DNA from 2 places in the Rhizobium indicum genome. Region 2 is predicted to be linked to the other one. Evidence: riboswitches for the same ligand, from Rfam matches in the RefSeq annotation. Region 2 holds a riboswitch; the other holds the start of a gene.
What was found. A riboswitch is a leader RNA that binds a small molecule or an ion and turns the genes downstream of it on or off. The one in region 2 is predicted to bind thiamine pyrophosphate.
Positions count from the first base shown of each region.

Region 1 (4,543 bases), on a different replicon from region 2:
AGCTCGCGGGCCATCTTTGCGGTCAGCACGGCTTCCGCGACGCTGTGGCAACCTGCAGTGTTGGGAAGGATACGAACGCCGAGCGCGCGGATCATCTCGAAGAAGGCTCCCCCACTGCGGCCGCCAGACATCTCACGGCGAAGCGAGACGGTGACGATTTCCGTCGCCGATTGCCTGACGGCCTCGGAGAGGACGGCAGGAGAGGGATATCGCGCTGTGCCGAGCAGCAGACGGGAGTTTATTTCGGCGCCATAAAGCGTCAGCATCCATCAGCCTCCCTGCATCGGCGACAGGATTTCGATCCTGTCATTGTCGCTGAGCGAACGATCGAACCGGTCTTCGCGATGGACCAGCTCACCGTTGACGGCTGTCGCCAGCCAGTCACCCTCGTATTCCATCAGGACCAAAAGCTCCGACAGCGTGTCAGCCGCGACATCCTGGGCCTCGCCATTAACGATCACTTTCATGAGGCGTTCCTTCCCGTAGTGTGTTGGTTGTAGACAAGTTCAACGGCCTCGGCCGCCATAGCTGGCGCGAGCAGAAAACCGTGTCGGTAGAGGCCGTTGAGCGAGATCACCTTTCCCTGACGGCTTGCGCGGGGAAGATTGTCCGGAAAGGCTGGGCGGATTCCGACACCCGTTTCGATTATAGTTGCATCGGCAAAGGCCGGAAATAGCGTGTATGCAGCGTTGAGCAGTTCCATCAGTGAACGGGCGACAATAGGCCCGTCGAATTCCGTCTCGATCATCGTCGCGCCGACCATGAACAGACCGTCTCCGCGCGGGACGATGTAGACGGGGAAACGCGGATGGAGCAGGCGGACCGGCCGGGAGAGATCCACGTCAAAGCTTCTAAGGTAAAGCATTTCGCCACGGACGCCGCGTAACTCCTCGGCCTCACCAATGCGCGCAGCGCCCGTGCAATCGACGACACTGTCGAACCTCTCCTCATGCGAGCTCTCGCCCACGAAGGTGACCCCCTGAGCCGTCAGCTTGGTGCGCAGCAGACTCAAAACTCGCCGGGGATCGAGATGGGCTTCGCGGCGAAAGAACAGCCCGTGCCGGAACCGCCCGCCAAGTGAGGGTTCCAGCGCCGCAATCGCCGGCTCTTCCAGCCATTCATAACCCGTCGTGCGGCAGGCAAAGCGTCGCAGTTCACCAAGATCGCGGGCCGAGGCGACCACGAGCGTTCCGTTGCGTCGCACCTCTCCCGGCACCATTGCCTCCCATTTGTCGGCGGCGGTGAGACCGCGCATGAGTACCGCGTCATCAGCACTCTCCCGCTCGCACCAGGGCGCCAACATTCCGCCCGCGAGCCACGAAGCAGCACGCAGGAAACCGTCATATGGATCCAGCACGGTGACCTCGGCATCTCGAGCGCGCAGTTCATACGCCACCGTCAGGCCGGCAACGCCGGCCCCTTTGACAAGCACACGCATCTCATTCGCCCGAATGCTGCAGGGTTTCTATCGGCATATAGAGGTCGCCGCCCTCGCGATAACGCGCTGCCATCGCATCCAGACCCTCCTTCTGCGCTTCGACGCGGATATCGTGCGAGATGCGCATCGAGCAGAATTTCGGGCCGCACATGGAGCAGAAATGCGCCACCTTATGGGCTTCCTTCGGCAACGTCTCGTCGTGGAAGCTGCGGGCGGTTTCCGGGTCCAGCGAGAGGTTGAACTGATCCTCCCAGCGGAATTCGAAACGGGCACGCGAGAGCGCGTCATCGCGCAGCTGTGCTGCCGGATGCCCCTTGGCGAGATCGGCGGCATGGGCCGCGATCTTGTAGGTGATGACACCTACCTTCACGTCGTTGCGGTCCGGCAGGCCGAGATGTTCCTTGGGCGTCACGTAGCAGAGCATGGCGGTGCCGAACCAGCCGATCATCGCAGCCCCGATGCCGGACGTGATGTGGTCGTAGCCCGGCGCGATATCGGTAGTTAACGGTCCGAGTGTATAAAAGGGCGCCTCGCCGCAGACCGCGAGCTGCTTGTCCATGTTTTCCTTGATCTTGTGCATCGGCACATGGCCGGGACCTTCGATCATCACCTGGCAGTCTTTCGCCCATGCGATCTTGGTCAGCTCTCCCAGTGTTTCCAGCTCGGCGAACTGCGCCGCATCATTCGCGTCAGCGATCGAGCCGGGGCGCAGGCCATCGCCGAGCGAGAAGGAGACGTCATAGGCGCGGCAGATGTCGCAGATCTCCTCGAAATGCTCGTAGAGGAAGCTTTCGCGGTGATGATGGAGACACCACTTCGCCATGATCGAGCCGCCGCGCGAGACAATGCCGGTCACCCGGTTGACGGTGAGCGGGATGTAGTGAAGTCGCACGCCGGCATGGATGGTGAAATAGTCGACGCCCTGTTCGGCCTGTTCGATCAGCGTGTCGCGATACACCTCCCAGGTCAGGTTCTCGGCAATGCCATCGACCTTCTCCAGCGCCTGATAGAGCGGCACGGTACCGATCGGCACCGGCGAATTGCGGATGATCCATTCGCGGATGTTGTGGATGTTACGGCCGGTGGAGAGATCCATGACGGTATCGGCGCCCCAGCGGGCCGCCCAGACCATCTTCTCAACCTCCTCCGCCATCGATGAGGTGACGGCGGAGTTGCCGATATTGGCGTTGATCTTCACCAGAAAATTGCGGCCGATGATCATCGGTTCGGCTTCCGGATGGTTGATGTTGGCGGGGATGATCGCCTGACCCGCCGCCACTTCCTGCCGGACGAATTCCGCCGTCACATGGTCCGGAATTTGGGCGCCGAAACTTTCGCCGCTGCGGACCATGGCTTCGGCCCTCGCTTTGCGGCCGAGATTTTCGCGGATGGCGATGAACTCCATTTCCGGCGTGATGATACCGGCGCGCGCATAGGCGAACTGGGTGACGGCCTTGCCGTCCTTTGCGCGCAGCGGCTGGCGTAGTGCGGGGAATTCGGGCGTCAGCCTTTCGCCGCTGGCAAAGCCGTTGTCTTCGGGACGGACATGGCGGCCCTGATAGGCCTCGACGTCGCCGCGGGCGAGAACCCAGTCACGTCGCAGTGAGGGCAGCCCTTGTTCGATGCGGATCTCGGTGCCCTCGATCGTATAGGGGCCGGACGAGTCGTAGACGACAACGGGCGGCTCGCCCGATGTCGGATGCAGGCTGATTTCGCGCATCGGCACGCAAATGTCGGGATGGACGCCCCCCCGAATGTAGATCTTCCTGGATGCCGGCAAGGGGCCGGTGGTGACGGATGGGGTGATATTCTTTGCGGCGATATTCATGGTTTGAGGCTCCAAGTTTTCGATTGGAGACCCAGTCCTCAGCCGGAATGATGAAAAGACGCCGGCACGGATTCGACGCGTGAATCCACTGCCTTCGAGCGCTTGCACCGTCCCTACGCCAGTATGAACTGGATCAGGTTCAACGGGTCACTGCGCGCGATAGCAGTATCTCAGCCCCTTGCCGGGACCCCCCTGGTGAATGCGAAAAAGGGTAGAGGCTTGCCGAGGGAGCTGTCAAGCGACAACTGCAATGGCTTGGGGATGCAGGTGACACTCAGGCTATCGGTGGGTGGTCGCGCGATCAAACGAATGAAATACCGGCAGCAAGATTTTACTTTCCTACCATCTTTCGATGCCGTGATGGTTCACACCTGTTGAAGCCTATGTACCCGAGCCGTCCTTTGCTGGCGTCGAATTCATGTCGTCCATGATATCCTCGGTCGGCTCGCCGATCTGATTTGCAAGCGTTCGACTGAGACGGCGCTTCCATCCCGACATATGGAAACCTGATAGATGTTGATTTCAAAGAAGGCATGCGAAGCTGCTCGTCTTCAGTCCAAGCCCTGTACTCGATTACGGCGATCAATGTCGATTGCAGCAAGACGTCACTCTACTAGCGGGCGCCAATGATGATCGCAGGGAAAGGTTGACCCCCGGAGGCAAGGGTCGTCCACTCCTTCACCACGTTCGACCTGTACTCCATCGCACAAACTGCTAGAAAGAGCGCCCGCGGAAATCGGAGAAATCCACCGCTGCCGGACGCGGTCGGCAGCGGTGGAACTAGAAACCTTTTGTTTTCCGGCCGCCAGAAGGAAGCTTAAAGACATGAACATGGCCTCGAAGATTGCGAAATCCCCTGCTGTCCCATCCATCGGCGCCCTGCTTGCAGAGGCTCGCCAGGCTCGCGGCTATTCTTTGGACGACCTCGCAGAAACCACCGGTCTGACCGTGGCCGAGGTGACAGCTCTTGAGAACGACGCGGATTTTGACGCCTCAAGGATACGAAGGACCGCGGCCGCTCTAGGAGTTTTAGGCAAAATCTGAAGCACGCGTCGCGCTGAACTGGTACGCAGCTGACCTAAGGAGGGCGCCTGCAGCAACTCACCGGGTACAGGACGCGCTTAGTGGGAAGCCCTTCAACGCCCCTAAGGGTTATAGGGCTATCCAGGCTTCAGACTCAGTCGGGCTGGACGCTTCCGCCTAGTTGGCTGGCCCGAATGAATTGGCTAGCGCCTGAAGTCATTCGTCGCGCCCTTGCTGTGTAGAGACAGCTTGCC
Region 1 is NZ_CP054024.1:49,969-54,511, forward strand. Features, by position in the region: gene FFM53_RS32040 (thiazole synthase) at 1-266, opposite strand, end outside; gene thiS (sulfur carrier protein ThiS) at 270-467, opposite strand; gene thiO (glycine oxidase ThiO) at 464-1,438, opposite strand; gene thiC (phosphomethylpyrimidine synthase ThiC) at 1,440-3,266, opposite strand; TPP riboswitch at 3,359-3,470, opposite strand; gene FFM53_RS32060 (helix-turn-helix domain-containing protein) at 4,092-4,310, shown strand.
Region 1: it holds a riboswitch for thiamine pyrophosphate, as region 2 does, so the genes downstream of both, thiC (phosphomethylpyrimidine synthase ThiC) here and FFM53_RS15015 (YkoF family thiamine/hydroxymethylpyrimidine-binding protein) in region 2, are expected to answer to the same signal.

Region 2 (4,543 bases):
ATTCGAGCACGCGCTGCCCCTCCGGCGTCAGCCCCTGGAACCGCGAACCGCGCTGCACCAGCATGACGCCGAGCTGATCCTCGAGCTGCCGGATGGCGGCCGAAAGCGTCGGCTGCGAGATCCCGCACTCCTCCGCGGCGCGGCCAAAATGCTTTTCATTGGCAAGGGCGATGAAGAATTCCAGCTTGTCGATCATCCGGTCTCCCGATCCGGCGTGACATCGTCCGGGTCAGTTTATCTTCGACGCAGCAGCCGTGCTCCGCAAGGGCGATCTCTAGATTAGGATGATTTTAGGCCCGATCGGCCTAAAATCTGAATCCTGATCTAAATCAAAGAAATAGAGCATGATGTCGTCCGAAAACCGCGCACACTTTTCGGCATCATGCTCTAGCTGTTTTCTGCAGCCGGGAAAAGATCGAACACCGATTCGAGGAAGGCAAGCACGCTGACATTGCCGATGCTGTAATAGACCAGCCTGCCCTGGCGGCGCGTATGGACCAGGCCTTCGAGCCTTAACCGCGCCAGCTGCTGCGAAACCATTGCCTGCTGGATGCCGAGGATACTTTCGATCTCACCCACCGTGCGCTCCTCGTTCGTCAATATGCAGAGGATCAGAAGTCGGGTCGGGTGCGCTAGCGCTTTCAGCAGATCGCTCGCTTCATGGGCTTTTCCAGCGAGTTTGTGCAATTCCTGGCCGGACATCCCCGGCTCGGGTTTGGGCAAAGGCATACGGTATCTCGGAAGGGAGGCAATGAGTAGATCAGCACAATAGCATATTCGCACAAGCGAATTGGTCAAAAGTGATGAAATGTCAAAAAAAGTCCAAACAAATCAGCAGATAAGCTGACCTCCATTGATCTCGATCACCTGTCCGGTGATGTAGCCCGAGAGCGAGGGAGCGGCCAGGAACAGATAGGCGGGAGCACAATCCTCCGCCGTGCCGAGCCGCTGCAGGGGGATGGATTTTCTCGTCTGCTCCAGCTTTTCGCGCGAGGAATAGCGCTCATGGAAATCCGTCTCGATCGTTCCCGGCGATACGCAATTGACGCGGATGCCGTCCGGTGCAAGCTCGCGGGCAAGCGCCTTGGAATAGGTCGCAACGAAGGCTTTCGAGGCCGAATAGATCGAGGAACCGGGGCTGCCGCCGGTCAACGCCGAAATCGAAACTGTGTTGACGATGGCAGCATCACTAGCCGCCTTCAATGCCGGCAGCAGCGCCCGCGTCAGCGCCACCACCGATGTCTGGTTAAGACGCACGACCGCCTCATATTCTGCATCGGTGAGCGTGGCGGCGGGAAAACGGCCAAGCATGGTGCCGGCATTGTTGACCAGCACATCGACCTTATCGAAGAAGGCGAGAGTATCCTCGGCAAATTGCGCTGCCCCACCGACTGCAGAGAAATCGGCATTAAGCAGCAGCGCCCGTCTTTCGGATTCAGCCGTCAGCAGGAAATCCGGCAGGTCGCGTCCCGGCTTGCGCCCGGTATGGACGATCACCTTCGCGCCGCAGTCCAGGAACTGCCGGGCCACTTCAAGGCCGATGCCGCGGCCGGCGCCGGTCACCACGACATTGCGATTTTCGAACAGTCTGGGATGGAACACGAAGCCGTCCTCCTCGCGGACAGTGCCGCCGGTTGTGTCATTCGCCATTAACATATGAGCGCGCCGACTGAAAGAAAGGCGCGTATCGATCTTTCCCGGTGAAAACAGGGGTTAGTTTTCGGTCTCCAGAAGCCGCGCGCCCGGCCCTTCCTTGCCGAGCCGGTCGCAGGGGTTGCGCAACGGACAGCTTTCGATCGACAGGCAGCCGCAGCCGATGCAGCCGGTCAGCCGGTCGCGCAGCAGGCTAAGCCGCCTGATTCGCGCGTCGAGATCATCCTTCCACAGCGCCGACAGCGTCTGCCAGTCGGCGACGGTCGGCGTGCGTCCTTGCGGCAAGGACTCGAACGCCGCCTGGATTTCCGAAAGCGGAATGCCGACACGCTGCGCCACCTTGATGATCCCGAGCCGGCGAAGCACATCGCGCCCATAGCGCCGCTGATTGCCGCGGGAGCGGATGCTCGAGATCAGCCCCTTGGTCTCGTAAAAATGCAGCGCCGAGACGGCGAGGCCGCTGCGCTCCGCCACTTCGCCAACCGTCAGGAGCTTGCCGAGCGGCGCTGCCGGAATTGTATCCATCACCTCTTGACCTCAAGAATAGTTGAGGTTTTATAACCCTTGCTCCCGCAATCGTAAAGTTCAATCGCAACAAGGAGCGACGCATGCAAACACCAGATGATGGCGAGGGCTGGAATGGTGGATACGGGCGCTTGTTACCGCCCGCAGCAATCGTCCCTATGCCGACATAGAGTGCCGCGCGTCTTTTCAGACGCGCTAAAGACGCTCTATCACTTTGAATCTACGCATAATCCTTTCCGAAAACCGATTCCGATTTTCGGGGTTATGCGCTAGCCGCCTGAGGCAGGAAGCTCCGGTTCCGTTCCCGGCAGGTACGGAACCGTTGGGAACACCCGGACAGGACCTCCGTCCGGGTGTTTCCCGTCACATCAGGCTCATTCCGACCGCACGGACGGGTTCGCAATTTTGCGGTTGCGGGGAGAAACCCCCGGTGATAGTTTCCGCGCAAATAACAGGGGAGCTCCGTATTGCCGGGGCTGAGATGTGAGGCGCAAGCCTCTGGACCCTTCAAAGCTGATCTGGGTAATGCCAGCGGAGCGAGGTTCAGATGTTCTCAGGCGCACAAGTGTCACTCTATCCGATGTCCGGCAATTTCGTCGGCATCATTCTCGATGCCGTCAAGGCGCTAGATCCCTATCGCGACCGGCTGCGCATCGAGACCGATGACATCTCCACACTGCTGGTCGGCCCGCCTGACATTCTCTTCGCCGCCATGCACGATCTTTTCATCGCCGCCGCAAAGACCGGCGAGCATTGCGTGCTGTCCGCTGCCGTTTCACGCGGCTGCCCCGGCGAACCCGACGACGCCATCTGCGGCATCAACCCCTCCCTCGGCCAGGCGGAGCCGCTTGCCGAGCGCATAACAGCCGCACTTGCCGCCGTTGACATCACCGCCGAAACCGGACAGCCGACCGCTGCGCAATTCTCGCTCTACGTCATGGGAACTGGTACCCATATGGACGAGATCTATGGCTGCATCGACTTCCTGAAGCGCTCCGGCACCTTCGACCGTGCCAAGAATTTCTGCACCAGGCTCTCTGGCGATGCCGGCGCGGTCTTCACCACCATTCGTGAGGCCTTCTTTCGCTTCGGCGAACCCGAAGGGCATGTGACCCTCGACATCACGGTGTCGGCCAATACAGCGCCGCGCGTCTTTTCAGACGCGCAAAGGACGCTGTAACACTTTAAATTGCTGCATAATTTTATCCTTAAATCGATTCCGATTTAAGGAATTATGCGGTGCCCGACGAAAGCTTGAAATCGAACGCTGATGACACCGTCAAAACCATCGGATTCGCGACTTGCCGCGCTCCGCTCCGCTCTCTACCGGGGCATACCCGCCTTGCTCGCCGGCTGCGCCTTCTTGGCGGCATGGGAACTCTATGTCGATCTATCCGGCATCAAACCGTCCATCCTGCCGGCACCTTCGCGCATCGTCATCCAGGGCTGGCTGAACCGCGAGTCACTGATATCAAACACCTGGCCGACGCTCGGCGCGACACTCGGTGGTTTCGCCCTGTCGCTTGCCTTCGCCTTCGCCGCCTCGATCCTCATGGATTTCGTGCCTTTCATGCGCCGGGCATTGCTGCCGATCTTCATCGCCAGCCAGACCCTGCCGCTGGTGGCGATCGCCCCCCTCGTCGTCCTCTGGTTCGGCTTCGGCCTGTTGCCGAAGATCCTGCTGGTGGCGCTCGTCACCTTCTTCCCGCTGCTCGTCGCCTTGCTGCAGGGCTATGAATCGACCGATCGCGACATCGCCGAATTGCTGAATTCGATGAAGGCGAGCCGCTGGCGTATTTTCCGCCTGGCACGGCTTCCCTCCTCGCTGCCCTATTTCTTCGCCGGCCTGCGGATCTCGATCACCTATGCCGTCGTCGGCGCGATCTTTGCCGAATATGCCGGTGCCGCCCGCGGCCTCGGGATCTATATCCTCAACGCCAAGAACAACTTCCGCCCCGATCTCGTGCTCGCCGCCGTCGTCGTCAGCGCCGTGCTGACACTCTGCCTCTTCGGAGCGACGCTATTGATCCAGCGCCTCGTCATGCCCTGGCAACAATCCGGGGAGCTGCGCCGATGAGCGATGCAATGGTTGAACTGCACAACATCTCGAAGTCATTCGACGGCATGAAGGTGCTGGGCGATATTTCACTCGCTGTCGAAAGCGGCGAGTTCGTTTCGATCGTCGGCCCATCCGGCTCCGGAAAATCGACGGTACTGAGATTGCTGACACAGGCGCTTCGGCCCGATTCCGGCACCATGCTTTTCAAGGGCGCGCCGCTGGAACAGGCGCCGCATTCCTTCGCCTTCATGCCGCAGCGCGATGCGCTGATGCCCTGGCGCCGGATCATCGACAATGCCGCACTCG
Region 2 is NZ_CP054021.1:3,060,044-3,064,586, reverse strand. Features, by position in the region: gene FFM53_RS15035 (LysR family transcriptional regulator) at 1-196, opposite strand, end outside; gene FFM53_RS15030 (ArsR/SmtB family transcription factor) at 388-729, opposite strand; gene FFM53_RS15025 (SDR family NAD(P)-dependent oxidoreductase) at 832-1,602, opposite strand; gene soxR (redox-sensitive transcriptional activator SoxR) at 1,714-2,178, opposite strand; partial or broken gene FFM53_RS36915 (FMN reductase) at 2,288-2,377, shown strand; TPP riboswitch at 2,622-2,735, shown strand; gene FFM53_RS15015 (YkoF family thiamine/hydroxymethylpyrimidine-binding protein) at 2,726-3,358, shown strand; gene FFM53_RS15010 (ABC transporter permease) at 3,449-4,255, shown strand; gene FFM53_RS15005 (ABC transporter ATP-binding protein) at 4,252-4,543, shown strand, end outside.